DNA from 4 places in the Serratia sp. TSA_198.1 genome. Region 3 is predicted to be linked to each of the others. Evidence: predicted binding sites of a transcription regulator. Region 3 holds the regulator's gene; each other region holds the start of a gene.
The links. Region 3 encodes PhoB, which activates phosphate uptake and scavenging genes when phosphate is short. Its sites were predicted from a motif close to CTGTCATAAAACTGNCNNAT; they were not measured.
Positions count from the first base shown of each region.

Region 1: pstS (phosphate ABC transporter substrate-binding protein PstS) is a predicted target of PhoB. The motif match lies at 2,206-2,225, and genes of this name have one in related genera.
Region 2: phoA (alkaline phosphatase) is a predicted target of PhoB. The motif match lies at 2,468-2,487, and genes of this name have one in related genera.
Region 4: opgB (phosphatidylglycerol--membrane-oligosaccharide glycerophosphotransferase) is a predicted target of PhoB. The motif match lies at 4,712-4,731, and genes of this name have one in related genera.

Region 1 is NZ_JBQZFP010000005.1:285,090-293,008, reverse strand. Features, by position in the region: gene glmS (glutamine--fructose-6-phosphate transaminase (isomerizing)) at 1-1,655, shown strand, start outside; gene ACUTSW_RS20055 (hypothetical protein) at 1,704-2,084, opposite strand; gene pstS (phosphate ABC transporter substrate-binding protein PstS) at 2,302-3,342, shown strand; gene pstC (phosphate ABC transporter permease PstC) at 3,432-4,388, shown strand; gene pstA (phosphate ABC transporter permease PstA) at 4,390-5,280, shown strand; gene pstB (phosphate ABC transporter ATP-binding protein PstB) at 5,335-6,105, shown strand; gene phoU (phosphate signaling complex protein PhoU) at 6,120-6,854, shown strand; gene ACUTSW_RS20025 (ABC transporter substrate-binding protein) at 7,024-7,863, shown strand.
Region 2 is NZ_JBQZFP010000001.1:1,737,056-1,744,974, forward strand. Features, by position in the region: gene ACUTSW_RS08260 (cytochrome P450) at 1-884, opposite strand, end outside; gene ACUTSW_RS08265 (ArsR/SmtB family transcription factor) at 966-1,649, shown strand; gene ACUTSW_RS08270 (glutathione S-transferase N-terminal domain-containing protein) at 1,713-2,420, shown strand; gene phoA (alkaline phosphatase) at 2,559-3,986, shown strand; gene ACUTSW_RS08280 (GNAT family N-acetyltransferase) at 4,138-4,698, shown strand; gene ACUTSW_RS08285 (TetR/AcrR family transcriptional regulator) at 4,705-5,328, opposite strand; gene ACUTSW_RS08290 (NmrA family NAD(P)-binding protein) at 5,426-6,265, shown strand; gene ACUTSW_RS08295 (malate:quinone oxidoreductase) at 6,700-7,919, shown strand, end outside.
Region 3 is NZ_JBQZFP010000001.1:2,283,312-2,291,230, reverse strand. Features, by position in the region: partial or broken gene ACUTSW_RS11005 (helix-turn-helix transcriptional regulator) at 1-83, shown strand, start outside; gene sbcC (exonuclease subunit SbcC) at 80-3,334, opposite strand; gene sbcD (exonuclease subunit SbcD) at 3,331-4,563, opposite strand; gene phoB (phosphate response regulator transcription factor PhoB) at 4,788-5,477, shown strand; gene phoR (phosphate regulon sensor histidine kinase PhoR) at 5,502-6,818, shown strand; gene ACUTSW_RS10980 (PstS family phosphate ABC transporter substrate-binding protein) at 6,835-7,773, shown strand.
Region 4 is NZ_JBQZFP010000001.1:8,329-16,247, reverse strand. Features, by position in the region: gene ACUTSW_RS00085 (LLM class flavin-dependent oxidoreductase) at 1-324, opposite strand, end outside; TPP riboswitch at 483-585, shown strand; gene tenA (thiaminase II) at 648-1,328, shown strand; gene ACUTSW_RS00075 (ABC transporter ATP-binding protein) at 1,325-2,065, shown strand; gene ACUTSW_RS00070 (ABC transporter permease) at 2,062-2,829, shown strand; gene ACUTSW_RS00065 (ABC transporter substrate-binding protein) at 2,856-3,791, shown strand; gene ACUTSW_RS00060 (ABC transporter substrate-binding protein) at 3,861-4,592, opposite strand; gene opgB (phosphatidylglycerol--membrane-oligosaccharide glycerophosphotransferase) at 4,891-7,194, shown strand; gene ACUTSW_RS00050 (AMP nucleosidase) at 7,454-7,919, shown strand, end outside.

The DNA of each region.
Region 1 (7,919 bases), on a different contig from region 3:
CAGAACAACACGAACTGCATGGTGGCACCGGTATTGCTCACACCCGCTGGGCAACGCACGGTGAACCTACCGAAGCGAATGCGCACCCGCATGTTTCTGATTACATCACCGTGGTGCATAACGGCATCATCGAAAACCACGAACCGCTGCGTGAATTGCTGATCGAGCGCGGTTATCACTTCAGCTCTGAGACCGACACCGAGGTGATTGCACACCTGGTGCATTGGGAACAGCGCCAGGGCGGTACGCTGCTGGAAGTGGTGCAGCGCGTGATCCCACAATTACGCGGCGCCTACGGCACCGTGGTCATGGACAGCCGCGATCCTAGCGTGCTGGTGGCTGCGCGCTCCGGTAGCCCGTTGGTTATCGGCCGCGGCGTGGGCGAAAACTTTATCGCTTCCGATCAGCTGGCTCTGTTGCCGGTAACTCGCCGCTTTATCTTCCTGGAAGAAGGCGACGTGGTGGAGGTGACCCGCCGCACCGTCAGCATTTTCGACAAACAGGGGAACGCCATCGAGCGTCCTGAGATCGAATCCAAAGTGCAGTATGACGCCGGTGACAAAGGCGCTTACCGTCACTACATGCAAAAAGAGATCTACGAACAGCCGCTGGCGCTGAAAAACACCCTGGAAGGGCGTTTCAGCCATGGCCAAATCAACCTGAGCGAGCTGGGTCCGCGCGCCGATGAATTGCTGGCTAAAGTGCAGCACGTGCAAATCATCGCCTGCGGCACCTCCTACCACTCCGGTATGGTGGCGCGTTATTGGTTCGAAGCGCTGGCCGGCGTGCCGTGCGACGTCGAGATCGCCTCGGAATTCCGCTACCGCAAATCTGCCGTGCGCCCGGGCAGCCTGATCATCACGCTGTCGCAGTCCGGTGAAACCGCCGATACCCTGGCGGCGTTGCGCCTGTCTAAAGAGCTGGGTTACCTCGGTTCCCTGGCGGTGTGTAACGTGGCCGGTTCTTCGCTGGTGCGTGAGTCCGATTTGGCGCTGATGACCAAAGCCGGTACTGAAATCGGCGTAGCTTCTACCAAAGCCTTCACCACACAGCTTGCGGTATTGCTGATGCTGGTGGCGCGTTTGGGTCGTCTGAAAGGCATGGTGGAAAGCGTTGAGCATGAAATCGTGCACGCTCTGCAGGCGCTGCCGGCGCGTATCGAACAGATGCTGTCGCTGGACAAAAATATTGAAGCGCTGGCGGAAGGTTTCTCCGACAAGCATCACGCGCTGTTCCTTGGCCGTGGCGATCAGTACCCGATCGCTATGGAAGGCGCACTGAAGCTGAAAGAGATCTCCTACATTCATGCGGAAGCCTATGCGGCGGGTGAGCTGAAACATGGCCCGCTGGCGTTGATCGACGCCGATATGCCGGTCATCGTGGTGGCGCCGAACAACGAACTGCTGGAAAAACTAAAGTCCAACATCGAAGAAGTGCGCGCGCGCGGCGGCCAGCTGTACGTGTTCGCCGATCAGGACGCCGGTTTCGTCAGCAGCGAAGGGATGACCATCATTCCATTGCCGCACGTGGAAGAAATCGTGGCGCCGATCTTCTATACCGTGCCGTTGCAGCTGCTGTCCTATCACGTGGCGCTGATCAAAGGCACCGACGTTGACCAGCCGCGTAATCTGGCGAAGTCCGTCACGGTAGAGTAATCAGCTGCTGTTATGTTTGAAAAGCCGGCCTGAGCGCCGGCTTTTTTATCATTTAATTTTGTTATTCAGGTCTTGTACCGAGCGTTTCAGATCGCTGATTTCGCTTTGGGCATTGTCTTGCCCTTGTAACTTACGTTTCAGATTGTCGATCTCGCTGTTTTGATTTCGGTTCTCGCTTTCCATATTGCTCAGCTTGTCTTGCAGTTTCTTGATGGCCTGTTCCTGAAGCCTTAATTGTTCTTTGAAGCCGTCTAAATCTCCAAGCTCATAATTGGAAATGATGTAGCCTTGGTCGTAATGGCTCCAAAGAAGGATGTTATCGGTACTGCCGCTCGATTGCTTGCTGCGCTGTAATCCATCCGCCGCCGTGGCGTTGGCCATAGCCAGCAAACCAAGGCTAACCGTTGACAATATAAGTATTTTTTTCATATGAAGTCCCTTTTCCTGGGCAAGGTATAACAGAATGTTTCAGGTTAAATAATAGCCTAATCAATATGTTAATTGCACTCTTGGTGTCTTGTAATATAACTGTCATATTTCGTACATTTTACTGTCACCAAACTGTCCTATTTTCCCTCCTGCAGCAATACTTACTCTGATGAAAACGACTTGAAGTCGATTTTTGAATATCCCATTAGGAGGGATTATGAAACTGATGCGTACCACCGTCGCCAGTATTGTGGCAGCGACTTTCTCCCTGACCGCCGTGTCCGCGTTCGCTGCTGCCAGCCTGACCGGTGCAGGTGCGACATTCCCCGCTCCGGTGTATGCCAAGTGGGCAGATTCTTATCAGAAAGAAACCGGCAACAAGGTTAACTATCAGGGGATCGGATCCTCTGGCGGCGTGAAGCAAATCATCGCCAACACCGTTGACTTTGGTGCTTCTGATGCCCCGTTGTCTGACGACAAACTGGCGGCCGATGGCCTGTTCCAATTCCCTACCGTGATCGGCGGCGTAGTGCTGGCCGTAAACATCCCGGGTATCAAATCCGGTGAATTGACCCTGGACGGTAAAACGCTGGGTGACATCTACCTGGGCAACGTGAAGAAATGGAATGACCCGGCAATCACCAAGCTGAACCCGGGCGTCAAGCTGCCGGATCAGAATATCGCCGTGGTACGCCGCGCTGACGGTTCAGGCACCTCTTTCGTGTTCACCAGCTACCTGTCTAAAGCCAACGCGCAGTGGAAAGAGAAAATCGGCGCAGGCTCTACCGTTAACTGGCCAACCGGTCTGGGCGGCAAAGGCAACGACGGCATCGCCGCGTTCGTACAGCGTCTGCCAGGCTCTATCGGCTACGTTGAGTACGCTTACGCCAAGCAAAACAACCTGGCTTACACCAAGCTGATTTCTGCCGACGGCAAGCCGGTCAGCCCAACCGAAGAGAGCTTCAGCGCCGCCGCTAAAGGCGTGGACTGGAGCAAAACTTTCGCTCAGGACCTGACTAACCAGAAAGGCGATGGCGCATGGCCAATCACCTCCACCACCTTCATCCTGGTGCACAAAGAGCAGAAAAACCCGGCTCAGGGCGCAGAAGTGCTGAAGTTCTTTGACTGGGCGTACAAAACCGGCGCCAAGCAGGCCAACGATCTGGATTACGCCTCTCTGCCTAACGAAGTGGTTGAGCAGGTGCGTGCAGCATGGAAAACCAACGTAAAAGACAGTTCCGGTAAAGCACTGTACTAAAGAACGCAGGGGCGCGGGTTCACCGCGCTCCAGCCTATTTTGCAGGGCTCACCCATTGAGCTCGCCAGGGTTAAAACAGAGAGTGATCTATGGCTGAGTATAAGCCGACCATTAAAGCACCGAGTAAAAATGGTGATGTCATCTTCAGCGCGCTGGTCAAACTGGCGGCGCTGATTACCCTATTGTTGCTGGGCGGCATTATTGTTTCGCTGATTTTCGCCTCCTGGCCGAGCATGCAGAAATTCGGCTTCGCCTTCTTGTGGACCAAAGAATGGGACGCGCCTGCCGAGCAGTTCGGTGCGCTGGTTCCGATTTACGGTACCGTTGTCACGTCGTTGATTGCCCTGATTATTGCCGTACCCGTGAGCTTCGGTATCGCGCTGTTCCTGACCGAGCTGGCGCCAAACTGGCTGAGACGCCCACTGGGCATCGCTATTGAGTTGCTGGCGGCAATCCCGAGTATCGTTTACGGCATGTGGGGCCTGTTCGTGTTTGCGCCGCTGTTTGCTGAATATTTCCAGACTCCGGTTGGCGACGTGCTGTCCGGCATTCCTATTGTCGGCGAGCTGTTTTCCGGCCCGGCGTTCGGTATCGGTATTCTGGCAGCCGGGGTGATCCTGGCGATCATGATTATTCCTTACATCGCCGCCGTCATGCGCGACGTGTTCGAACAGACCCCGGTGATGATGAAAGAGTCGGCCTATGGCATCGGCTGCACCACCTGGGAGGTGATGTGGCGTATCGTGCTGCCGTTTACCAAGAATGGCGTGATTGGCGGCGTGATGCTGGGATTGGGCCGCGCGCTGGGGGAAACCATGGCGGTGACCTTCATCATCGGTAACACCTACCAGCTCGACAGCGCTTCACTGTATATGCCGGGTAACAGTATTACCTCTGCGCTGGCCAACGAATTCGCCGAAGCGGAATCGGGCGTGCACACCGCAGCGTTGATGGAGCTGGGCCTGATTCTGTTTGTTATCACCTTTATCGTCCTGGCGCTGTCGAAGTTGATGATCATGCGTCTGGCCAAGAAAGAGGGGCGCTAACGTGGCGACTATGGAAATGCAAAACGACATGGCGCTGTTAGAAAGCCGCCGCAAAATGCAGGCCTGGCGCCGCCAGAAAAACCGACTGGCGCTGTTCTTGTCGATGGCGACCATGGTATTCGGCCTGTTCTGGTTGGTGTGGATCCTGTTCTCCACCGTGACCAAAGGCATCGATGGCATGTCGCTGGCGTTGTTCACCGAAATGACGCCGCCGCCGAACACCGCAGGCGGTGGCCTGGCGAACGCCATCGCCGGTAGCGGCTTGTTGATCCTGTGGGCCACCGTGTTCGGTACGCCGCTGGGCATCATGGCCGGCATTTACCTGGCGGAGTACGGCCGTAAATCCTGGTTGGCGGAAGTCATCCGCTTTATTAACGATATTTTGCTGTCGGCGCCGTCGATAGTCGTGGGCCTGTTCGTCTACACCATTGTGGTGGCGAAGATGGAACACTTCTCCGGCTGGGCCGGGATCATCGCGCTGGCTTTGTTGCAGGTACCGATCGTTATCCGTACCACTGAAAACATGTTGAAGCTGGTGCCGGATACGCTGCGTGAGGCGGCTTACGCGCTGGGTACGCCGAAATGGCGCATGATTTCTGCCATCACGCTGAAAGCCTCGATCTCCGGCATTATCACCGGCGTGTTGCTGGCCATTGCGCGTATCGCCGGGGAAACCGCACCGTTGCTGTTTACCTCGCTGTCGAATCAGTTCTGGAGCACCGACCTGATGCAGCCGATCGCCAACCTGCCGGTCACCATTTTCAAATTCGCCATGAGCCCGTTCGCCGAATGGCAACAGCTGGCCTGGGCCGGGGTGCTGTTGATTACCCTGTGTGTACTGTTACTGAATATCCTGGCGCGTGTGGTTTTCGCCAAGCAGAAGCATTCATAAAATTTTGAGCGCTGCCGTGGCGGCGCTGATGAAAAGAGAGAAGTCTTGATGAGTATGGTTACTGACGCTTCCAGCAGCAAAATTCAGGTACGCGATCTGAACTTCTACTATGGCAAATTCCATGCGCTGAAAAACATCACGCTGGATATTGCCAAGAACAAGGTCACCGCGTTTATCGGTCCGTCCGGCTGTGGCAAATCCACTCTGCTGCGTACTTTCAACAAGATGTACCAGCTGTATCCCGAGCAGCGTGCTGAAGGCGGCATCCTGCTGGATGGGCAGAACATTCTGACCGACAACTCGGATATCGCCCTGCTGCGCGCCAAAGTCGGCATGGTGTTCCAGAAACCGACGCCGTTCCCGATGTCGATTTACGACAATATCGCCTTCGGCGTGCGCCTGTTTGAAAAGCTGTCGCGTGCCGACATGGACGAGCGCGTCCAGTGGGCGTTGACCAAGGCGGCGTTGTGGAACGAAACCAAAGACAAGCTGCACCAGAGCGGTTACAGCCTGTCCGGCGGCCAGCAACAGCGCCTGTGCATCGCACGCGGCATCGCCATCCGCCCGGACGTTTTATTACTGGACGAGCCCTGCTCTGCGCTGGATCCGATCTCCACCGGCAAAATCGAAGAGCTGATCAGCGAACTGAAGTCTGACTACACCGTGGTGATTGTGACCCACAACATGCAGCAGGCCGCGCGTTGCTCTGACTCCACGGCATTTATGTATCTGGGCGAACTGATCGAGTTCAGTGATACTGATAACCTGTTCACCGCGCCACAGAAAAAACAGACCGAAGACTACATCACCGGCCGCTACGGTTGATTACGGGAACCCAAATGGACAACCTGAATTTAAATAAACACATTTCCGGCCAGTTCAACGCAGAACTTGAGCACATCCGTACCCAGGTGTTGACCATGGGCGGGCTGGTGGAACAGCAACTGACCGACGCTATCACCGCGATGCATAATCAGGACGGTGAACTGGCCAAACGCGTTATCGAAGGTGACGCCAAGGTCAATATGATGGAAGTGGCGATCGACGAAGCCTGCGTGCGCATCATTGCCAAGCGCCAGCCGACCGCCAGCGATTTGCGTCTGGTGATGGCGATCATCAAGACCATCTCCGAGCTGGAACGTATCGGCGACGTGGCGGATAAAATTTGTCGCACCGCGCTCGAGAAATTCTCGCACCAGCATCAGCCGTTGCTGGTCAGCCTGGAGTCGCTTGGCCGCCATACCGTGCAGATGCTGCATGACGTGCTGGACGCCTTTGCGCGTATGGATCTGGATGAAGCTATCCGGATTTACCGCGAAGACAAGAAGGTCGATCAGGAGTATGAGGGCATCGTCCGTCAGTTGATGACCTATATGATGGAAGACACCCGCACTATTCCAAGCGTGCTGACTGCGCTGTTCTGCGCCCGTTCGATCGAGCGTATCGGCGACCGTTGCCAGAACATCTGCGAATTTATTTTCTACTTCGTGAAAGGTCAGGATTTCCGTCACATTGGCGGCGATGCGCTGGAAAAACTGCTGTCTGCCGACGGCAAAGAAGAGAAAAAAGAGTAATTTTCCCCGCGAGTTACTCCCCGGAAGGCGCAGAAAACTGCGCCTTTATGCTGTTTAAAACCCTCAAAGATAAAAAGGTTATAAATATAGCTTTTTATATTATTTCCTGACCTATGTGGCTCTTGCTAGCTTAGCAGCCAGCAGGACATCAACCACTTAGGAGCTTTTCATGAAACACCGCGCTTTGGCCTTAACTCTGTTAGCCAGCCTGACCAGCCTCGCCACCGGCGCCGCACATGCGGATAAACTCGACGACATCAAGAAAGCCGGCGTAGTGCGTATCGCGGTGTTCGACAGTAACCCGCCGTTCGGCTATATCGATCCGCAAAGCAAAAAGTTGGTCGGTTATGACGTTGATGTCGCAGACGCGATCGGCAAGGCGCTGGGCGTAAAAGTTGAGCTGCGCGCCACCAACCCGGCTAACCGCATTCCCTTGCTGGTATCCAAGAAGGTCGATTTGATCGCCGCCAACTTCACCATTACCGACGAGCGCGCCAAGGAAGTGAATTTCAGCGTGCCGTATTTCGCTACCGGCCAGAAATTTATCGCCCGTAAAGGCGTGCTGAAAACCCCGGAAGACATTAAAAAGCTGCGCATCGGTGCAGATAAAGGGACAGTGCAGGAAATCACCCTGCGTGAACATTACCCAACGGCAAAAGTGATCTCTTACGACGATACCCCGCTGGCCTTTGTGGCGCTGCGTAACGGCAACGTACAGGCGATCACTCAGGATGACGCCAAGCTGGTTGGCCTGCTCGGCAACCTGCCGGCGGCGCAGAAAGCCGATTTTGAGATTTCACCGTTCAGCATCACCAAAGAGTACCAGGGCGTCGGCATTCCAAAAGGGGAAGATCGCCTGACCGCCAGCATTAACGACACGCTGATCAAGCTGGAAAAAGACGGCGAAGCGGTTAAGATCTACGACCGCTGGTTCGGCCCGGAAACCAAAACCGCCCAACCGCGCGGCGATTTCAAGATCGCGCCTTTGGATCAACAGCCAAAAGCCTGACGATCTGGAGTGCCGAGATCTGAACGGAGGGGCGCAGCTTGCTGCGCCCCTGATGC
Region 2 (7,919 bases), 550 kb from region 3:
AAGCTTTCGTCACCTGCACACAGCAATATCAGGACGCATTGCCCAGCCAGCACCGTGCAGCCTGCTACCTGCGTATCCCGCAACGCGAAACGACGAGTATTTTGAATCGGAGGCGTATCAGAAAGGACTTTTTCAATCAGCGCCCGCGCATCCCCATCGTGATTGCGCATCATTAACAGCGCCTGTCCGATCAAGCCGGCAGTACCTTCGCAAGCCTGAAACATCAGCCCAATGGCATTGGACAACGCGGTCTGATTCCCCATGCCGCGCATAGCGCATGCCCGCTGCAGGCTAAGCCATAAAGGGCCACGACGGTTTTCAAGCCGCGCCGAAAGGGGCCCCGCAGCAAGTATGCCCAACGCTCTCTGGCGTTCGCTCCCGCCAGGCGCAATGCAACGTGAAAAATCCAATACTTCATCCACCAGTTCAGTCCACTCATCGGCACCGACGCCCAGCAGTGAAGCGATAACACACACCGGCAAGGCATAGTTAAAACGGGTGATCTGGTTAGCATCCGGCAAACAAGGTGCTATTTCTCGCGCCACAGTCAATGCAGTTTGTTGGAGCTGGGTTTCGTCGATGTCCGCTAATGCCTGCCGTATAGCCGCGTTAAGTTGAGGATGCGCTTCACCATCTTGCATTCGCACCAGTGCACCGAAAATGGATTCTGCGGGCGTGTTCAACAAAAAAGTGGGGATCGGCTCACCTGTCGGACGTACACCCAGATCGGGGTTGTTCAAGGCTTCTCTCACAGCCAAAGGTGAAGCGGCAACCCAACTCTGCAATTGCGTTTGAAACTGCATGGGCTCCATCTGCAGATAGTCGGCGCGCGGGTTGTCAGAAGTGACGGCAGTCACTGCACGGGTATACGGACAAAGGGTCATGATGAACTCCGTCGAACTGAACCGGGGGAAGAACAGATCATAGCGATGGACGCACAGCCATACTTCGCCTAATCTCGAAGTATGAATGACATCGATATCGAAGATCGCCTGGCGGCACTGACTGCCGCTATCGCCGACCGTACCCGTGCGCGCATGTTGTGCCTGCTGATGGACGGGCGCGCCTATACCGCCACCGAACTCAGCGCCGCGGTGGACGTCGCCGCCTCTACCGCCAGCGGGCATTTGGCGCGCTTGCAGGAACAACGGTTGATCGCCTGCGTCAAACAGGGGCGCTATCGCTATTTCCGCCTGGCGGGGCAGCCGGTGGCCGATGTGCTGGAAACGCTGATGGCGCTGGCCGGCGTCGAACGGCCGACGGTGAAAAGCACAACCCCCACCTCGCTGCAATTCGCCCGCACCTGCTACGATCATATGGCCGGTGAAGTGGCGGTAAAACTGCATGACCGTCTGCATCAGTTAGCCTGGCTGGTGGGCGAGGAAGACTACCGGTTGAGCGATGCGGGGCAGACCGCCCTGGCGCGATTGGGCGTCGACTGCGCGCCTGCGCCCTCACGGCGGCGCTTCGCCTGCGGCTGCCTGGACTGGAGCGAACGCAAGGCTCACCTTGGCGGCGCACTTGGCGCAGCGCTACTTAACGCCTTTATCGAGCGCGGCTGGATAAAGCGCCGGCTCGATAGCCGCGAGCTGCAACTCACCGCCACCGGCAAGAATGCTCTGAAAGCACATTTTGACCTCACGGTTTAACCCCGCAACGCGTTAGCTTTGGTGCAATACTCAATAGGCAAACCGTCAACCCGAGGACTCCTCATGCTCGATCAAACCCAATTCCCCATCACCAAACTGTGGCCGGCGCAACATCCGGAACGGCTGCAGCTTTACTCGCTGCCAACGCCTAACGGCGTAAAAGTGTCCATTATGCTCGAAGAGATCGGCCTGCCTTATGAAGCGCACCTGATCGATATCGGCAAGAATGAAACCTGGACACCGGAGTTTTTGTCGCTGAACCCTAACGGTAAAATCCCTTCGATTATCGATCCCGATGGCCCAGGCGGTAAGCCGCTGGCGCTGTTTGAATCCGGTGCCATCCTGCTGTATCTGGCAGAGAAAAGCGGTCAATTCCTGCCACAGGATCCCGCGCAGCGCTATGAAACCATCCAATGGGTATTTTTCCAGATGGCGGCGGTCGGCCCGATGTTCGGCCAACTCGGCTTCTTCCACCGCTTCGCCGGGCGTGAATACGAAGATAAACGCCCGCTGGAGCGTTATAAAAATGAATCCAAACGCCTGCTCGGCGTGCTGGAAAGCCGCCTCGAAGGCCGCGAGTGGATCATGGGCCAGGATTACACCATCGCCGACATTTCACTGCTGGGCTGGGTGCGTAACCTGATCGGTTTCTACGAAGCGCGCGAACTGGTGGAGTTCGACAGTTTCCCACGGGTGGGGCAATGGCTGGAGCGCGGTTTGGCGCGCCCGGCAGTACAACGCGGCCTGAATATTCCCGCCCGCAACGACTAATTTATTGCCTGGGATAGCCGCCGGCTATCCCATTTTCGCCCCCCGCATCGTCATAAAAGTGTCACACCTCTGCACTACTCTCCCTGCGTAACAAACTGATGCTATTTGTGTTTTATTATTACGACAAGGAGTTTTCCCATGCTGCAGCCCGTTTCTTTGATCGCCGGCGCCGTGTTATCCGCCCTGCTTTGTTCCACCGCCTTCGCCGATGAAACACCGGCCAATACCGCGGGTCTTTCCGAGCGCGCGGCGCGCGGTAACATCGTGGAGCCGGGCGGCGCACGCCGTCTGAGCGGCGATCAAACCGCCGCGCTGAAAGCCTCGCTGTCTGACAAAACGGTTAAGAACGTGATTTTATTGATCGGCGACGGTATGGGCGATTCTGAAATCACCTCGGCGCGCAACTACGCAGAAGGCGCGGGCGGCTATTTTAAAGGCATTGATGCCCTGCCGCTGACCGGCCAGTACACCCATTACTCGCTGGATAAGAAAACCCACAAACCGGATTACGTGACGGATTCCGCCGCCTCGGCGACCGCATGGTCAACCGGCGTAAAAACCTATAACGGCGCGCTGGGAGTTGACGTCAACGGCAAGGACCAGCCGACGCTGCTGGAAATCGCCAAGGCGGCGGGCAAAGCCACCGGTAACGTCTCCACCGCCGAGCTGCAGGACGCCACACCGGCAGCGCAGGTCTCGCATGTTACCTCGCGCAAATGTTACGGCCCGGAAGAAACCAGCGAAAAATGCGCCACCAACGCGCTGGAGAATGGCGGCCGCGGCTCGATCACCGAGCAATTGCTCAAAACCCGTGCCGACGTCTCGCTGGGCGGTGGGGCGAAATCCTTTAATCAGCTGGCGAAAAGCGGCGAATGGCAGGGAAAATCATTGAAAGACCAGGCAACCGCGCTGGGTTATCAGTGGGTGGAAAACCTCGACGGCCTGAATGCCATCAGCGTAGCCAATCAGCAAAAACCGCTGCTGGGGTTGTTTGCCGCCGGCAATATGCCGGTGCGCTGGCAGGGCCCGAAAGCTTCGCATCACGGTAATATCGACCAACCGGCGGTCACCTGCGAGAACAACCCGGCACGTACTGCCGACATCCCAACGCTGGCGGCGATGACCGAAAAAGCGATAGATCTGCTGAAAAACCAGCAGAACGGTTTCTTCTTGCAGGTGGAAGGGGCATCGATCGACAAGCAGGACCATGAAGCCAACCCTTGCGGCCAGTTCGGCGAGACGGTCGATCTGGATGAAGCGGTACAGAAAGCGCTGGCCTTCGCCCGCGCCGACGGCAACACGCTGGTGATTGTCACCGCCGACCACGCCCATTCCAGCCAGATTATTGCCGTCGATGCCAAAGCGCCAGGCCTGACGCAAACGCTGACCACCAAAGATGGCGCGCCAATGACCATCAGCTACGGTAACTCGGAGGAAGGCTCTCAGGGACACACCGGCACCCAGTTGCGCGTTGCCGCCTACGGCCCGCGTGCCGCTAACATCGTGGGCCTGACCGATCAGACCGACCTGTTCTACACCATGCGTGACGCCATGGCGATTAAGTAAGTTGGTTGCCGGGTAGCTTGCTCTATCCCTTCTCCTCCTGAATATCAGGGGGAGAAGCGGCTTTAACAGGTTAAAAATGATCGATTAACGGCTATATTCACCCTTGCGTCTTCACTTCGCGCCAAAGCGCCCAGATGAAAAGGATGAACCCTTGCAGTTGATTAGCCTGCCATTGACCACCGAACGCCTGCGGCTCCGCCGCTTTACCCCTGCCGATCTCAACGCCTACGCCGCTTATCACCGCCTGCCGGAGGTTTATCGTTATTTGTACGCCCCCACGCCGAACGACACGCAGTTGGAAGAACAGCTTTCCCAGGCGGTGGCTTCGCGTTTCAGTGAGGATGGCGATATCTTTTATTGTGCGGTCACTCTGCAAGACAGCGGGGAATTGATCGGTGAAGTGCTGCTGAAACTGGCCAACCGCGCGGCATTGCAAGCAGAGATCGGTTATATCTTCAACCCGGTCTACGCCGGTAAAGGCTATGCCGCAGAAGCTGTGCGTGCGGTGCTCGATCGCGGGTTCGGCGAGGTGGGCTGCCACCGCATCTTTGCCCGGCTCGATGCCGCCAATCAGGGCTCAGTCGGCGTGGTCGAGCGACTGGGCATGCGCAAAGAGGCGCACCTGCAGCAAAACGATCGTTTCAACGGCGAGTGGGGCGACGAGTTTATTTACGCCTTGTTGAACGAAGAATGGCAGCGCAGGCTGCCGTAGCACGTTCTAGGCATCTGCCAGCACCTTCGCCGCCATTTGCTTATAGCTCTCCACCAGTTCGCGGCCCTCATCGGGGCCGGTACTGACCGCCAGGCGCATCGTCGCCTCTCCCAGATGCATCAGCAGAAAAGCGGCATTTTCAACTGCAACGGGATCCGCCTGTGGCCGCAAACGCCGTATCGCCGCCGCCAGCAACGCACCGTTCAATCGGCTTTCCGCCACCTCTTCTTCGCGCAGCGTTTTGTTGGCCTGCGTCGCCGCCCAGATATCCCGCATGACGGGTTCAGCCATAAACAAGGCATAATATTCGTCAATCAGGCAGCTAAAAGCCTCGATCAATTGCGGAAAATCCTGCACCTGAGTTAAACACTGCTCAATGCATTCGCGCGCTTCCTCGTTATAACGCTGTGCCAACACGCGCACGATAGCGGTCTTATCCGGGAAGTACTGGTATAGCGCCCCTATGGAAATACCGGCATTGAGCGCCACTTCGCTCATTCGCATCGCATCGCTGCCCTGCTGGGCTATCAGCGCGGTGGCGCAATCGAGGATCAGCTCCACCTTCTCGCGGCTCCGCGTCTGGCTGGGTTTACGCCGCAACGCGGGCGGATTTTTTTGCTTGTCATTCATCAGCATCGTCCTTTGAACCAAAAACTGCCTTGACAATAATACGAGGGTTTATCATATTTACAAAACATGAGTAATACTCACATTTTGGAGATGAACGATGGATAACAGCGATAAGACCTCACCGATACTGGTTTTAGGCGCCACCGGTAAAACCGGCAGCCGTGTAGCAGCGCGTTTGCAACAACATGGCGTGGCCGTACGCCCCGGCCACCGTGGCGCCGCCATTCCTTTTGACTGGGAGGACTGCGACAGTTGGCAACCGGCCTTACAAGATGTGAAAAAGGTGTATCTCAGCTTTCAGCCCGATCTGGCGGTGCCGGGCGCCATCGACACCATTGAACGTTTTTGCCGACAGGCGGTAACGGGGGGTGTGCAAAAGATCGTGTTGCTCAGCGGGCGCGGAGAAGACGAAGCTCGCCAGGCAGAAGAAATGGTAGAGCGCAGCGGCGCGGACTGGACGATATTGCGCGCCAGCTGGTTTATGCAGAACTTCAGCGAAAGCTTTATTCTCGATGAGCTGCTGAACGGCACGGTTTATTTGCCGCCGGGCGAAATTCCAGAACCTTTTATTGATGCCGATGATATCGCCGACGCCGCGGTCGCCGCTCTCACTCAGCCCGGCCACAGCAATAGGGTATATGAGCTAACCGGCCCGCGACTGATGACGTTTGAACAAGCCATTAACGAAATTGCCGCCGCCAGCGGACGTGAGATTCTCTATCGGCAGGTGCCGATAGCCGATTATGTCGGTTATCTGCGCGAAGCGCAGTTGCCGGAGGAGATGGTCAGCTTGCTGGAGTATCTATTCAGTACGGTACTGGATGGACGCAACGCGTCACTGACCAACGACGTTCAACGCAGCCTTGGGCGCCCGGCGCGTGATTTCAGCACCTATGCCGCCGAAACCGCAACCCGCGGTATTTGGCAACCGCGCTAATCGGATGCCGGCCGCCCTACGGCGGCCATTTTCTTTTTGTTACCGGCTAGCCTTTGCAATTCATCGCTAAATATTGTGTGATAATGAAATATCGTTTAAATCAACGGCAATTAAACCCTGCTAATTTAACGGTTATATTTAGCCCGCAATAATAAATGAATTATTCCTGCCTATATTTCTCTTTTTTTAGTTACAAAAGTAGTTTTTAACATTCTTGCAAACAATAATATCCCCTCAGTAACCTGAGTTGAACACTCCGCCTCCAGGTAACCTGTAATAATCCACTTTTCGTTAAAGAAAACTATTAACAAAAAGACATTATCACTGCAATTCGGCTCATGCCGGGCGGTCTGTTTTGGCTTATTTCCAGGGTAACTCCCGATAAATTCTTTCACCTGCAATGAGTAGAATTTACACATAAGAGATTTGATTTAATGAGAAAATTACTCGTCCTGATCTTCTGTCTGAATCTGTTCGGCGTCACGCAACAGGCTGCAGCAGAAGAGAACAAGACCGTCGATGTGGTACTGATTGGCGGCGGCATCATGAGCGCCACCCTGGGGACTTACCTGCATGAGTTGGAGCCGAACTGGTCCATCGACATGTATGAGCGCATGAACGGCGTTGCGGAAGAAAGCTCCAACGGCTGGAATAATGCCGGTACCGGCCACTCCGCTTTCGCCGAAATGAACTACACCCCGGAGAAAGAAGACGGCACCATTGATATCAGCAAAGCCGTGGTGGTTAACGAGTCTTTTGAAATTTCTCGTCAGTTCTGGTCTTATCAGGTAAAAAATAACGTCCTGAAAGATCCAAAATCCTTTATTAACAGCGTACCGCACATGAGCTTTGTCTGGGGTGACGATAACGTCAACTTCCTGCGCAAACGCTATGAGGCGCTGCAGCACAGCACCCTGTTCCGTGGGATGGAATACTCCGAAGACGCCAACCAGATTAAACAGTGGGCGCCGCTGGTAATGAACGGCCGCGATCCGGCGCAGAAAATTGCCGCGACCCGCATGCCGCTGGGTACCGACGTCAACTTTGGCGTGATCACCCATCAACTGGTGGATACGCTGACCAAAAATCCTAACTTCAAGCTGAACCTGAGCCATGAAGTGCGCGATATCAAACGCAACGCCGACAACACCTGGCGCGTCACCGTGGCCGATCTGAACCGTGACGGTAAAGAAACCACCGTTAACGCCAAATTCGTGTTTATCGGGGCAGGCGGCGCCTCTCTGACACTGTTGCAGAAATCCGGCATTCCTGAAGCTGACGGCTACGGCGGTTTCCCGGTCGGTGGCCAGTTCCTGGTGACCACCAATCCGGAAGTGGCGAATCAGCATCTGGCCAAGGTTTACGGTCTGGCCAGCGTAGGTTCGCCGCCAATGTCGGTTCCGCACCTGGACACCCGCATGCTGGATGGCAAGCGCGTCGTCCTGTTCGGGCCATTCGCCACCTTCTCCAGCAAGTTCCTGAAAAACGGTTCGCTGTTCGATCTGCTGCACTCTCTGAGCACGTCTAACCTGATGCCGATGACCCACGTCGGGCTGGATAACTTCGACCTGGTGAAATACCTGGTTGGCCAGTTGATGATGAACGACGATGACCGTTTCGCTGCGCTGAAAGAGTACTTCCCTGAAGCCAAACA
Region 3 (7,919 bases):
ATTCCGACGTCAGCGCGTTTTCACGCGCTTTTCGCCGCTGGTTTGGCATCAGTCCACGTCAGTGGCGGCAACTGCCGGCCTAACTTTCCAGCCGAAACTGCGGCTCCAGCCGGCTGATACCCAGTCCGTTGACCTTTTTCACCTTAATCTGCACCGGAATGCGTTCTTTCATCGCTTCGACATGGCTGATCACGCCGATGGTTTTACCGGAGGCATTCAGGCTGTCGAGCGCGTCCAGCGCGGTATCCAGGGTTTCCGCATCCAGCGTGCCGAAGCCTTCGTCGAGAAACAGCGAGTCGATGCTGGTCTTGTGGCTGACCAGGTCAGACAACGCCAGCGCCAATGCCAGGCTGACCAGGAAACTTTCGCCGCCGGACAGGGTGCGGGTGTCACGCAGCGCGTCCGCCTGCCAGGTATCTACCACCTGCAGTTCCAGCGCGTCGCTGGTTTTGCGTTGCAACAGGTAGCGCCCATGCAGCCGCCCAAGCTGGTTATTGGCCAGGTACACCAGATGATCCAGCGTCAGCCCCTGGGCAAATTTGCGGAATTTATCGCCTTCTTTGGAGCCGATCAACTGATTGAGGTAGCTCCAGTCGTCGTACTGCTGCTGGCTCTGGCTGATTTGCTCAAACAGCGATTGCTGATTGAGACGGCGTGCGGCGTCGCTTTCCAATTGGTTGCGCACTTCACCCTGACGCAGTTGCAAGGCTTTCAACTGCTGCGCCAACGCCTCCAGGCTCTGGCTCAGGGCTTGCGCGTCGGCCTGGGTTTCATCCAGCCCTTCCGGGCGCTGTTGCCGCTGTTGTTCCAGCGTATGAACCGCCTGTGCCAGCAGGGCGCTGGCCTCCACCTGCCGCTGGTGCAACCGTTCTTTATGCTGCTGCAATTGCCGGCGCTGTGCGTCATCCAACAGCGCGGCGCTGAATGCGGCTTCGTCGCTGAATTCGCTGGCGGTCAGGGCTTCCAGCCAGGTTTGTTCCGCCTGTTGCAGCCTCTCGCTCTGCCGTTGCTGCTGTTGTTGCAGGCCGGCAAGCTGGCCGGCCAGGCGATCGCGCTGCTCCTGAGCTTTCTGCCATTGTTCCGCCGCCTGATGGCTGGCCTGCTCGCAGGCGGCCAGTTGGGCACGCAGCTGTTCGCGCACCTGCGGAATCTGTTGTTCGCCAAACAGCGCCAGCCGCTGCGCGCGGTGTTCGCCCAGGGTTTTCTCGCCCTCTTGCCACTGTTGTTGCAAGCGCTGCTGTTGCAACTGCGCATCGGCGTGGTTTTTTTCCAGCAGGGTGAAGCGCTCGTCCAGCAGCGCTTGTTGCTGTTGCGCTTGTTGTTGCTGCGCCTGGAGCTCGGCCAATGCATCTTTCGCCTGCTGTACCGCCTGTGCTGCCTGTTCGTGCTGCGCCAGCCCTTGCTGGCCCTGGCGTTCTTCGCTGTCGCAGGCGTTCAGCCACTGGCTCAGGCGCTCGGCATCTTGTAGATCGAAATCAAACGCCAGCGGCGCGCTGAGGGTTTGCCACTGTTGGCGCTGGGCGGCGAGTTGCTCCTCGTCCTGCGCTATTTGCTGTTGTTGGCGCTGTTGCTGCTCCTTCAGGCTTTCGCAACGGGTGCGCAGTTCGGTGCCCTGGGTGTACAGCGCCTCGGTTTTGACGCGCATTTCCGCCAGGCGCAATGCCGTCTCGGACGGTTTTACCGCCTGATATTGCTCAATGGCCGGATGGCTGGCGGAACCGCATAACGGGCAGGGCTCGCCGCTTTGCAGCAGTGCGCGCTCGGCTTCCAGACTGACGATGCGCTTTTCCAGCTCAAGGGCTTTTTCCACGTCCAACTGATGCGCTTTTTGCTGCTTGTAGTGCCGCCGCGTTTCTTCCAGCTGTTGCTCATGTTCGCCAAGCTGCGCCTGACGGGCGGAAAACTCTTTGCGCTGTTGTTCAAGCCGCTCGCTGGTCTGGCGGAACAGCGAGGAGAGGGTGAACAGCTGCTGGCGTGCGGGGCGCAGCTCGGCCAACGCGGTCTGACGCTGGCGCAACGCCGCCAGCGGTGACTGCGCTTCCAGCGCATTTTGCTGCTGTTGCTGCGCCATCAACGCCGCGTTAAGACCGTTAAGCTTCTCCTGATGTTGCCCGGCCTGTGCGGTCAATTGGCTGCGTTGAACGTTTAACTGCTCCAGATCCGTTTTCTGCTGATGGCACTGCCGGGCGGCGTTGTCGCACGCCTGCTGCAATTCCGTCTGCGTTTTTTGCAGTTGAGCAATCTGGTGGTCGAGCGGGACGATCTGCTCGTCGATCAGCCGCTGCTGGATCTGCTGGCGTTCGGCCTGCGCCTGCTGCTCGACGCGCGCTTTTTCCACTGCCTGCTGCAATGGCGCCATCTGCGCAAGCTGATGCTCTTGCTGCTGCGCCATTTGGGCGATCTGCTGTTGCAGCGCCTGCTGCTCACTGCGGCAGCGGTGACGGTCGTTATGCAGCGGCCGCAGTTTCTCCGCCGGTTCGCTGCGCGCCAACTGTTGCAACTGCGGTTCGGCCGCGGCCTGCTCCTGTTGCACGACGCTCAACTGGCGTTGGTATTCCTGCTGCTGGTGCTGCGTTCGCTGCCACTGTTGCAGCCAGTTCAGCGCCTGTTGCTGTTGCCGGGCCTGCCCGTTGAGGGCGGTTTCCTGCGCGCTCAGCTCAGCTAATTGGCTTTCCAATTGCTGACGCTGTTCGTCATTCAGCAGCTCAATGCCGCTGGCGCGTTGATGCAAGGCGTCCAGATCGGCTTTGGCCTGTTTGTGCTGCTCGAAAACCCGTTCGGAAAGCTGGCCGTAGATCTCGGTGCCGGTCAGCTCTTCCAGCAGTTCGGCCCGGTCATTGGCATCGGCATTGAGGAAGGCGGCGAACTGCCCCTGGGACAGCATCATCGATTTGGTGAAGCGGCCGAAATCCAGCCCGGTGATCGCGGCGGTCAGATCCAGCTTGTCGCGGACTTTATCCGCCAGGATTTTGCCGTCTTCACGCAGCGCCAGCTCCACCTTTGGCGCTTGCAGGTTGCCGTCCGGCGCATTTTTGGCGCGGCGTTGGCTCCAGAAGGCGCGGTAGCCGATGCCTTTGACCTCAAATTCGACCTCCGCCAACGACTCGGCGGTGTGGCGCGTCATCAGTTCGTTTTGGCTCGGTGTCACGTTAAGGCGCGGTGTCTGGTGGTACAGCGCCAGGCAGATGGCATCCAGCAGGGTGGTTTTGCCCGCGCCGGTTGGCCCGGTGATGGCGAACAGCCCATTGCTGGCAAAAGGCTCAGCGGTGAAATCGATCTTCCACTCGCCCTGCAATGAATTGAGGTTCTTCAGCCGCAGGCTCAGGATTTTCATTGGGTCGGCTCCTCGTCGTTGTGCCGTACGGCCTCGACCACCTGATGGAACATTTGGCGCATCCGCTGCTGGCGAGGCTCTGTGATTTCCGTCTCCTGCGCCAGCCGCCGCTCGAAGACCTCATCGACGCTCAGTTCGTTGAGCGTTTCCTTGTCCTGCTGTTCAAGGGCCTGGCGGCGCTGCTCTTTACTGCGGCGCAGCAATACCACCTCCACCGGCAGTTGATCCGCCAGCAGTTGAATACGGCGCTGAATGTCGCTGAGGTAATCTTGCGTGGCCACTTCGATATCCAGCCATACCGGCAGTTCCCCTTGATAATCGGCGAACTGCCGCAATTGTTGCTCGATTTGCGCCAAATCACCTTTGATCAGTTGCATCGGCTGGAAGCTGGGGATATCCAGTGCGGTGACCTGTTGCAGGGCGCCATCGGCAAAATCCACCATAAACACGCTCTTGGGTTTGCCCAGCTCATCGAAACTGAGCGGGATAGGCGAACCGCTGTAGCGGATATGCTCGGATTTGGCGACGTTTTGCGCCCGGTGAATATGCCCCAACGCAATGTAGTCGGCAGGCGGAAACGCCTGCGCCGGGAAGGCATCCAGCGTGCCGATGTAAATATCGCGCACCGAATCGGAGGCGGTAACCCCCACCGTGGTCAGGTGGCCGGTGGCGACAATCGGCAAGGTTAGCCCCAGTTCATCGCGGCGTGCGCAGGCCGCCTGGTAGAGCTGTTGATAGTGTTGCGCGATGGCCTCTTGCAACGCCTGCTGCTTTTGCGCACCCGATTCGCCGGCGCGGCTGGTCGTCAGATCGCGCGGGCGCAGGAACGGGATGGCGCACAATACCGCACCCGGTTGGCCGTCGCGCTGGTTAAGCACCAGGATCTGCTGCCCGATGTCGCTTTGGGCGTTGGCGATCACCGTTGTATTCAGGCAAGAAAGCAATTCGCGCGATTCATTCAGGGTTGCCACGGAGTCATGGTTACCGCCCAGCACCACCAGTTGGCAGCCGGTACGCTGCAGCTCCACCACGAAGCGGTTATACAGCTCGCGGGCGTAACTCGGCGGCGACCCGGTGTCGAACAGATCCCCGGCGACGATCAGCGCATCCACCCGTTGCTGTTCAATTTGCTCGATCAGCCAGCGCAAAAAAGCCTGGTGCTCGGCGGCACGGCTTTTGGTGAAAAAGTACTGGCCAAGATGCCAGTCAGAGGTGTGGATCAGGCGCATGACACTCCCGGGGCGATAAGCTAATGGCAGTGATTATAAAGGGGGCTGACTCTCCTGTCGTGACGCAATGATTATGACAACTGAATGATTTTTCTTTGAAGCTGGAAATAATCGCTATGCTTACTGGCTATAACAGGCTGGTTTTTTCATAAAAGTGTCACAAAACTGACGCATAATGGCGCCCGCAATCAACTGTGATCGCTAACACATTGGCAGGATTGACGATGGCAAGACGCATACTGGTGGTGGAAGACGAAGCGCCGATCCGTGAGATGGTGTGCTTTGTGTTGGAACAGAATGGTTACCAACCGTTGGAAGCCGAGGATTATGACAGCGCCGTGACGCGCCTGTCTGAGCCGTTCCCTGATTTGGTGTTGCTCGACTGGATGTTACCCGGCGGTTCCGGTATCCAGTTTATCAAACATATGAAGCGTGAAGCGCTGACCCGCGATATTCCGGTGATGATGCTGACCGCACGCGGTGAAGAAGAAGACCGGGTGCGCGGCCTGGAAGTGGGAGCGGACGATTACATTACCAAGCCGTTCTCGCCGAAGGAGCTGGTGGCGCGCATCAAGGCGGTAATGCGCCGCATTTCGCCGATGGCGGTGGAAGAAGTGATTGAAATGCAGGGGCTGAGCCTGGACCCTTCCTCACATCGCGTAATGGCTAATGAGCAGGCGCTGGATATGGGGCCGACCGAGTTCAAACTGCTGCATTTCTTTATGACCCATCCGGAACGTGTTTATAGCCGCGAACAGTTGCTTAATCACGTCTGGGGCACTAACGTTTATGTGGAAGACCGCACCGTTGACGTGCATATCCGCCGGCTCCGTAAGGCGTTAGAGACCACTGGTCATGACAAAATGGTTCAAACCGTTCGGGGCACCGGCTACCGATTCTCAACGCGTTACTGATCGCGTCGCGCTGGAGAATATGCTGTGCTAGAACGCCTTTCCTGGAAGAGGCTGGCCCTGGAGCTGGCTCTTTTCTGTTTACCTGCCTTGCTGCTGGGGCTGATTTTCGGCTATCTGCCCTGGCTGCTGCTGGCCGCCGTGCTGGCGGCGCTGGTCTGGAATTTCTACAACCAACTCAAACTTTCCCACTGGCTGTGGGTCGACCGCAGCATGACGCCGCCGCCTGGGCGCTGGAGCTGGGAGCCGCTGTTTTACGGCCTGTACCAGATGCAACAGCGCAACCGTCGTCGTCGTCGTGAACTGGCGCTGTTGATCAAACGTTTTCGCAGCGGCGCGGAATCGCTGCCCGATGCGGTGGTGATGACCACCGTCGAAGGCAATATCTTCTGGTGCAACGGGTTGGCGCAGCATCTGCTGGGATTCCGCTGGCCGGAAGACAACGGCCAGCACATCCTTAACCTGTTGCGTTACCCGGAGTTCAGCCACTATCTGCAACAGCAGGAATTCACGCGGCCACTGACGCTGCAACTCAATAACGAGCACTACGTCGAGTTCCGTGTGATGCCCTATTCGGAAGGGCAACTGTTGATGGTGGCGCGCGACGTCACCCAAATGCGCCAGCTTGAAGGCGCGCGCCGCAACTTCTTCGCCAACGTCAGCCATGAATTGCGTACCCCGCTGACGGTATTGCAGGGTTACCTGGAGATGATGAGCGACGAGGAGCTGGACGGCTCGTTGCGCGGCAAGGCGCTGGGTACCATGCAGGAACAGACTCGGCGCATGGACGGGCTGGTCAAACAGCTGCTGACGCTGTCGCGCATTGAGGCGGCCCCTAACGTCGATATGAACGAGCGGGTCGATATTCCGCTGATGTTGCGGGTGTTGCAGCGTGAGGCGCAGTCGCTGAGCGGCGGCAACCACGAGATTACCTTCCGGGTGAACGAGCAGCTCAAGGTGTTCGGCAACGATGACCAACTGCGCAGCGCGGTGTCGAATCTGGTGTATAACGCCGTCAATCACACGCCGAAAGGCACCCATATTGAGGTGAGCTGGCAACAGACTCCAAACGGCGCGCAGTTCCAGGTCAGCGACAACGGGCCGGGCATCGCCGCCGAACATATTCCGCGCTTGACCGAGCGTTTCTACCGCGTCGATAAAGCCCGTTCACGCCAGACCGGCGGCAGCGGGCTGGGGCTGGCGATCGTCAAGCATGCGCTCAGCCACCACGATGCGCGGTTGGAGATCCTCAGCGAGCAGGGGATTGGCACCCGTTTCATCTTTACCTTGCCTAACCGGTTGATTGTTCCTGCAGCTTTATCAGAGAATGCGGTGAAAAATTAACGCGCGAGAGGCTGGCATGATCCGAATTACCCGATGGTTGTTGCTGTGCCTGGCGCTGCTGGCGAGCCGCGGCGCACTGGCACAGCCGGACGGTATGCTGTCCGGCAACCTGTCGAGCGTCGGCTCCGATACGCTGGCGAATCTGATGGCGCTGTGGGCGCAGGACTTCAGTCAGCACTACCCTAACGTCAATTTGCAGATCCAGGCAGCCGGTTCTTCAACCGCGCCTACCGCACTGGCGGCGGGCGCAGCGCAGCTTGGGCCAATGAGCAGGCCGATGAAGGCGGCGGAAGTGTCGGCGTTCGAACACCGTTATGGTTATGCGCCGCTGGCCGTGCCGGTAGCGGTGGATGCGCTGGTAGTGCTGGTGCATCAGGACAATCCGTTGCGCGGTCTGAACCTGCAGCAGCTCGACCGCATTTTCTCCGCTACCCGGCGCTGCGGCGAAAGCCGACCGCTGATGCGTTGGGGCGAATTGGGGTTGACCGGCAGTTGGCAACAGCGCGACCTTCAACGTTTCGGGCGTAACTCCGCCTCCGGCACTTACGGCTATTTCAAACTGCGCGCCCTGTGCGGCGGCGATTTTATGCCGCGGGTCAATGAGCTGCCCGGTTCGGCCTCGGTGGTACAGGCGGTGGCCGGCTCGCTGAACAGCATTGGCTATGCCAGCATCGGTTTTCGCGCCAGTGGCGTGCGTCTGCTACCGCTGGCGGAATCGGGTGAAAATTATGTTGTCCCCAATGATACCAACGTGCGCAACGGCAGTTATCCGCTGTCGCGCTATCTGTATATTTACATCAACAAGGCCCCCAACCAACCGCTGGAGCCGCTGACCGCCGCTTTTCTCGATCGCGTGCTGTCCGATGCCGGGCAAAAGCTGGTTAATCATGACGGTTACCTGCCGCTGCCACCCGATACGCTGCGCAAAACCCGGGTGGCGCTGGGTCTGAAGTAATCCTCCAACGGGCGCCGAGTGGCGCCCAACATGAATTTCTCTCAACACCAATGAAAATTATTCTATTGCCGCCCGACAAGCGGCGTGACAGGATGCTCCCCAATAGGTTATTTAGACGTCTGGATGTCCAAAGTAACTCGGCGTAA
Region 4 (7,919 bases), 2.3 Mb from region 3:
GCCGAGTTGCAGCCGCCCGCCTGAAATCAGATCGGCGGCTCCGGCGTCTTCCACCATATAAAGCGGGTTTTCATAGCGCATATCGATCACGCCGGTGCCGATCTCAATGCGTTGGGTTTTGGCGCCGACGGCGGCCAACAGCGGGAACGGGGAGCTGAGCTGGCGGGCGAAGTGATGCACGCGGAAATAGGCGCCATCCGCCCCGAGTTCCTCTGCGGCGACCGCAAGATCGATGGATTGCAGCAGCGCATCCGCCGCCGAACGGGTACCGGACTGTGCCGAAGGCGTCCAGTGACCAAAAGAGAGAAAGCCGATCTTCTTCATGGGAGTATTCCTCAGAGTCAACGTTACCGGATTACAGTGCAAAAATGCCGCCGCCGGTGCCAGAGAAATCGTCGCGAACCGCACTAAACGAACCGATTGCCGCCCCGCCATTCCACCTCGCCCGAGCATTGTAATCAAAAAGCAAATATCGTATAACAGGCTCCTCCGAGGGGTGTCCTGTTACGGGCTGAGATGGCGCAAGCCGAACCCTTTGAACCTGATCTGGGTCATGCCAGCGAAGGGACGGGTCGGCAATCACTCTCTCGGTCATTGCCTGTTCATACCTCAGCGCGCCCGGATCTCCACTCACTTTTGGAGGTCCCATGTTTACTCCCCTTTTCGATAACGGTCTTTACGGACGGCTGCGCCAACAGGCAGGCGCGGACTGGCAGGACTACGTTGCTCATCCTTTTATTCGGCAACTGGCCGCCGGCACGCTGCCTGAATCCGCGTTCCGCCGCTATCTGACCCAGGATTATCTGTTCCTGATCCACTTCGCCCGCGCTTACGCCCTGCTGGTGAGCAAGCTGCGCACGCTGCCGGAGATGCGGGCGGCCACCGCTTCGCTCAATGCCATCGTCGCCGAGCTGCCTTTGCATCTGGCTTACTGCGCCGGTTGGGGTCTGGGCGAACCCGAGATTGCCGCCGAACCCGAGGCGGCGGAAACCCTGAACTACACCCGCTATGTGCTCGATATCGGCCACTCCGGCGACGCGCTGGATCTGCTGGCGGCGCTGATGCCCTGCGTCGCAGGCTATGCCGAGATTGGCCTGCGCCTGCTTGACGACCCGGCGACGGTGATGGAGGGCAATCCTTACGCCTCGTGGATCCGCAACTATGGCGATAAAAACTATCTGGCCGGCGTGCAGGCGGCCCTCGATCTGCTGGAGCGTGTGGGCCAGCAACGTGGCGCAGAAAGCCGCTTTGCCGAACTTGCAGAGATTTTCACCACCGCCACCCGGCTGGAGTCCGCCTTCTGGCAGATGGGGTTGAACGCCTCATGAGTGACCGCATCGCGCCGCCCGGTATTCAGGTGCGGGATCTCAGCCTGCGTTTTGGCCGGCAGGTGATTTTCGATCGGCTGAGTTTTGATATCGCCGGCGGCAGCGTTGTCGCCTTGCTCGGTGCCAGCGGCGCGGGCAAAACCAGCCTGCTGAAAATTATCGCCGGGCTGATGCTGCCCACCGCCGGCGAAGTGACCGGCAGCGATGGCCTGCCGATAGCCGGGCGCATCGTCTATATGGGGCAAAAAGACCTGCTCTATCCGTGGCTGACCGTCGCCGAAAATATCAGCCTCGGTGCGCGGTTGCGCGGTGAAAAAACCGACCGGGAATGGGCCGGGCATCTTCTCGAGCGCGTGGGGCTGAGCGGTTACGCCAAAGCCTTGCCCTCGGCGTTGTCCGGCGGCATGCGCCAGCGCGCCGCCATCGCGCGCACGCTGTATGAACGCCAGCCGATTGTACTGATGGACGAACCCTTCTCGGCGCTGGACGCCATTACCCGCGCCATGATCCAAACCCTGGCGGCCGAGCTGTTGGCGCAGCATACCGTGCTGCTGATTACCCATGATCCGATGGAGGCCTGCCGCCTGAGCCATCGCCTGCTGGTGCTCTCCCGCTACCCTGCCGGCATTGACGATACGCATGTCATCAGCGGCCTGCCGCCGCGCGCGCCGGACGATCCCCATCTGCTGAAAAGCCAGGGCGAGCTGTTGCAGCAACTGATGAGGGCCGCCGAATGAAGTCGCTCATTGAAAACCGCCTGTCGCGGGTACGCCGCAGCCTGACGGTGTTCGCCGGTTTACTGCTGCTGTGGTGGCTCATCACGTTGGGCGATATTCCCGCCTTTTTGCTGCCTTCGCCCTCTGCGGTGGCGCAGGCGCTGTGGAGCGGGCGCGCCTATCTCGCTTATCACACGCTGATCACCGCTTCGGAGATTGCCTGCGGGCTGGGGATTGGGGTGCTGCTCGGCGCAGCACTGGCGCTGTGCATGATCTATTCGCCCCGTCTGCAACGCTGGCTGATGCCGCTGGTGCTGACCAGCCAGGCGATACCGGTGTTTGCGCTGGCGCCGCTGCTGGTGCTGTGGTTCGGCTTCGGCATGAGCGCCAAAGTGGCGATGGCGGTACTGGTGATCTTCTTCCCGGTCACCTCCGCGTTTTTTGATGGGCTGCGCCGGGTCAATAACGATTATCTCGATCTGGCCCGCACCATGGGCGCTTCCCCCTGGGCGCAACTGCGCCATGTGCGGCTGATGGCTGCGCTGCCGGCCTTTGGTTCCGGGTTGCGCATGGCCGCCGCCGTCGCGCCCATCGGCGCGATTATCGGCGAATGGGTCGGCTCGGCGGAAGGGTTGGGCTACGTGATGCTGAACGCCAACGCGCGCATGCAGACCGACGTCTGCTTTGCCGCGCTGTTTATTCTGGTGCTGATGACCGTCTTGCTGTGGATGACGGTGGATGCGCTGCTGCTGCGCCTGATCGACTGGGCGCCGGAAAACGACTGATAACTTTTTAACGACTGGGGTAAGAAATGATCAAGCGAACCTTCTGCGGGCTGATGCTCAGCGCCGCTCTGGCCGGCAACGCTGCCGCCGCCGAAAAACTGACGCTGGTGCTCGACTGGTATATCAATCCCGACCACGCGCCCATCATGGTGGCCGAGCAAATCGGCGCCTTCAAGGCCGAAGGTCTCGAGGTCAAGATTATCCCCCCTTCCGATCCGGCGCTGCCGCCGCGCCTGGTGGCGGCAAAACAGGCCGACCTCGCCATCACCTATCAGCCGCAATTGCACTTCTTCGCCGATCAGGGCCTGCCGCTGGTGCGCGTGGGCACCCTGATTAACTCGCCGCTCAATACCCTGATGACGCTGGATAAAAGCATCACCTCGCCGGCGGCTCTCAAGGGCAAAAAAATCGGCTATTCCGTCAGCGGCATCGAGCAGGCCACGCTGGCAACCATGGCCAAACATGCGCATATCGACCCGAACGACATGAAGCTGATTAACGTCAATTTCCAACTGACCAGTGCCCTGCTGGCGGGCCAGGTCGATGCGGTGATCGGCGGCTATCGCAACATTGAAGCGCTGGAGCTGAAACTGCAGGGGAAAAATCCGGTAGTGTTCAACGTCGAGGACTACGGCGTGCCGGCCTATGACGAACTGATCATCGTCGCCAACCGCGACGCGGTAGCCGAGCCGAAGATCAGGAAATTCCTCGCCGCGCTGAAAAAAGGCAACGATTACCTGCAGGCTCACCCGCAGGAAACCTGGCTGGCCTTCGCCAAAACCCACCCGGAGCTGAACACTGAACTGAACAAGCAGGCATGGCAGGCGAGCTTGCCGCTGTTCGCCACCGATCCGGCCAGGCTGGACAGCGCGCGCTACCAGGCTTACGAACAATTCCTGTTCGACAATAAGCTGATCAAGAAAATCACCCCGGTGGAGCAATACGCCGTGGAACTGCATTAAAGGTTATCCGCGGGGGCGCTCTATGCAGCGCCCCTACCCTTGAACCACAAAAACCCGTTGCCAACCGCCTCACGCCGCAGGGGCCACCGTCACATCGCCCTGCCCGCTGCGTTTCAGCGCCTGCTGCACCAACCCGCTGGCTTTGCATCTTTCCACAAAACAGCGCACATACGCCGCCCCCTGCTCTTTACCGCGCGGCACCGCCATCGCCTGGTGAATCGCGGTAAAATGCCCATCCAGCACCCGGTAGCCCGGGTTCGCCGCAGCGGCGGCAAGCAGCGGTTGACGCACGCCCGCAGCGGCGTCCAATCCCTGTTCGAAGAATAAGGTGATCGCGGCAGGCGAGGTTTCCGCGCGCACCAGCTGCGCCTGCTTTAAGGTGCGCGACAGATACAGGTCATAGGCCGCACCCTGCCCCACCGCAATGCGTATGCCAGGCCTGTCGAGCTCGGCAACCTGTCGATAAGGCGCCTCCTGCGCCACCAGATAGGTGCCTTCAATAATGACGTAAGGCGCACTGAAGGCGATTTGCTCCGCCCGCACCGGCTCGATGGCCATAAAGGCGACATCCCAGGCGGCGGTTTCCAACGCGGCAAAAACTTTGCCCGCCGCATCATAGGTCACCAACTCCAGCGCCACGCCCAGCTCATGCGCCAGCGCGCCGGCCAGCGTGACCGACACGCCTTGCGGTTCCCCATCCGGCCCCCATTGCGCCAGCACCGGATTACCTAAATTGATCGCCGCGCGCAGCACGCCCTGCGGTGCCAAATCATCGAGTACGGTGGCGGAAATGCTCTGCATGTTTTCTCCTGAACAGGTTAATGCGCCTCGCCGGTCTGCAATCAGCGCCATTCATTAATGGTAGAGCCAAATGCCCGGTGAGCAATATTTCAGCGACCCACGCCTCTCAGTAGTGACTAGGGTCACAATATTGTCACAAAATTGTTCATTCACGCCTGGCGGCCACCCGGCTGTGCAAACGCGCATTGACCCTGGCGCGTTCAATGCGCTATACCCTTCCTCTTTCGCGCTGCGGCAGGATCGGCAGCCTTTGCCAGGACAGTTAAGATTTTCTTTTTAATCAGACAGGGTACGGTGGATGGTTTCAGCATTAGTCTCGTTTGCACTTTTTTTAGCCTCAATTTTGATCTACCGGAACAAGGCCGCCGCCAACCGCTGGTGGCTTTCCATTTTGCTGATCCTGCTGGGCAGCTATCTGATCCTCAACGTTATTCTGATCGCCAGTAACTATTTTACCGGCGACGGCATCACCGACGCGGTGATCTACACCCTCACCAGCAGCATGAAAGGGGCCGGCGTCAGCAAGTACGTGCTGCCGTTTATCGGCCTGTTGGCGGTGCTGGCGCTGATTTTCGCCGTGCTGGCCTGGAGCCTGGTGCGGCACAAAGCGAAAAGCAGCAGCGTGGTTTACAGCGTGCTCGCCGTGCTGCTGGCGCTGTTTTCCGTCGGCACCACTCCGGCTTTTCAGGATATTTCGCTGCTGCTCAGAAGCCAGATTACCGGCGACACCGCCGATTTTTACACCTACTACAAAGCGCCGAAAAAGAGCCTGCAAGGTAAAGCGCCGAACCTGGTGTACATCTATGCCGAAAGCCTTGAGCGTACCTATTTCGACCCGGAAATCTTCCCCGATCTCGCCGACGAGCTGAATCGGCACCGCGAAAACGGCATCGATTTCAGCAATACCCAGCAGTTGCCGGGCACCGGCTATACCATTGCCGGCATGGTGGCTTCGCAGTGCGGCATTCCACTGTTCGCCCCGTTCGACGGCAACGCCTCCAGCGCCGTTTCCACCTTTTACCCGGAAAACGTCTGCCTGGGCGATGTGCTGAAAGCCGCCGGCTACGACAATTATTTCTATCAGGGCGCCGAACTGGCCTTCGCCGGAAAAGACACCTTCCTGAGATCGCACGGTTTTGACCACGCCTACGGCTACAAGGAGTTGCGCGAACAGGTCCGCGATCCGGGCTACAAGAATGACTGGGGCTGGTACGACGATACCGTGCTGGACGTGGTTTTCGACAAGTTCGTCGAGCTGTCGCAGCAGAACAAAAAGTTCTCGCTGTTTGCGCTGACCGTGGACACCCACCACCCGGATGGCTTTATCTCTGCGAGCTGCAGTAAAAAATCTTATAGCCGGCAGAACAAAGAGAACCGTTCGCTGAGCGCGGTGGCCTGTAGCCAGCAGCATATCGCGGCCCTGATCGACAAAATCAAAGGGTCCGAATACTTCAAAAACACCGTGATCGTGGTGTCTTCGGATCATCTGGCGATGAACAACACCGCCTACGACATTCTGACCAAACAAAAACGCCGCAACCTGTTCTTTATTATCGACGGCAGGCAGCCGCAAAGCGCGCAGCATAACGAAAAACGCAGCACGCTGGACAACGGCGCCACTGTGCTGGACGTGATGGGCGGCGACAACTATATCGGCCTCGGCCGCAGCAGCCTGTCCAGCCCCACGCTGGCGACCGTCTTCTTGAATATCGAAGAAAAAATCAACGGCTGGAAACCGGCGGTGGTGAAGCAATGGGGCTTCCCGAACAGCATTTCCGACTATCAGCTGGATACCCAGCGCAACAGCTTCACCTTCTCCGGCATCAGCTTTAAGGTGCCGTTTATCCTCAAGGTGACGGACAATAAAATCGAACCCATGTTTAACGTCTATCTTTCCACACCGCTGAAAAAGCAGCTCGCCGGCCTGGGCGCGGGTGAAAAGTTTGTCTGGGTGGATAAATGCTATGAGATTGGCCGGGTGTGGGCGCCCGAACTGGCGCTGAGCACCGACACCTGCGTGGCCTCCGGCAATCTTGCCGCTCCACCGCATATCGTGCAGGCCAAGGGCGGCAACTACCGCGGCAAAGTCAGCTTTACCGAGCCCGCAGCAGACAGCGTTGCCGCCTACCAGAACGCCGTCAACAAACTGAAGGTGGACGACGCCGCCGTTAAATATCAGGCGGACGCCATCGCCTTTATGCTGCCGGGCATGCCGCAACAGGTGAAGGCCATCACCGGCGTATCCAGCGTCGAGGACTGGGGCCGCTGGTCGGACGCCAACCTCGCGCCGGCGGTTAACATCGACTATGTCGCCCCGCTGCCGCCGACCTTCGATCTGGTGCTGCGCGCCCGTGCCTACGGCAAAAACGTCGGTGCGCCGATCTCGGTACGCGTGGGCGACGAAGAGCAGTTCGTGTCGCTCGGCGAGCAGGACACCACCGTCACACTGCGCTTCAACAACCCCGGCGGCGCGCAAAACATCAGCATCACGCCACCTGCCCCGACCGAACCGCAGGAAGGCGCCAGCGGCGGCTTTACCCCGAAAAAACGCGGCATCGGCCTGGTCTCGTTAAAGGTGGAACAGGCCGAGCCGGCCTCCTGATCTCAACGCCGCAGCGGCAGCCCTGCCGCTGCGCTTTACTTCTTCCCCGGTTCCATTTCGGCCAAGCTTTTGCGCCCAGCTTCAGCTAACCTGTTGTGATAAATTGCTATAACCAAATGAGTTGGCGTTACCTCAAGGCAGCAAGAGCTTACTCAAGCCAGTGACTGGGATGCGTGCTCGTAACGCAAAGGTAACGTCAAAGATGAAGGGTATATCGGCATGCCTCCCGCCGCAGGGACGGGAGAACCAAGGAGAGAGAATGAGTAGTCACCAATCCGGCACCGGCCTTACCCCCGCTCAGGCGATCGACCAGTTGGAAGCGCTGTATGACGCCTCGGTTACCGCGCTGCGCCAGGCGGTAGGCGATTTTATCAGTCAGGGCAGCGTGCCCGACATACAAACCCGCGCCGCTGGGCTGTTCGTTTATCCAGAGCTGCGCGTAAGCTGGGACGGGCAAAAATCCGGCCAGAGCAAAACCCGCGCCTTCGGCCGTTTTACCCATACCGGCCGCTATACCACCACCATTACCCGCCCGCAGCTGTTTCGCAGCTATTTGGCCGAGCAACTGGCGATGCTGGCGCACGACTATGACGCCCATATCGAAGTGGCGCCTTCACAACAGGAGATCCCTTTTCCTTATGTGATTGACGGCTCGAACCTGATGCTGGATCGCTCGATGAGCGCCAGCCTCGCGCAGCATTTCCCCACCACCGAGCTGGCGCAAA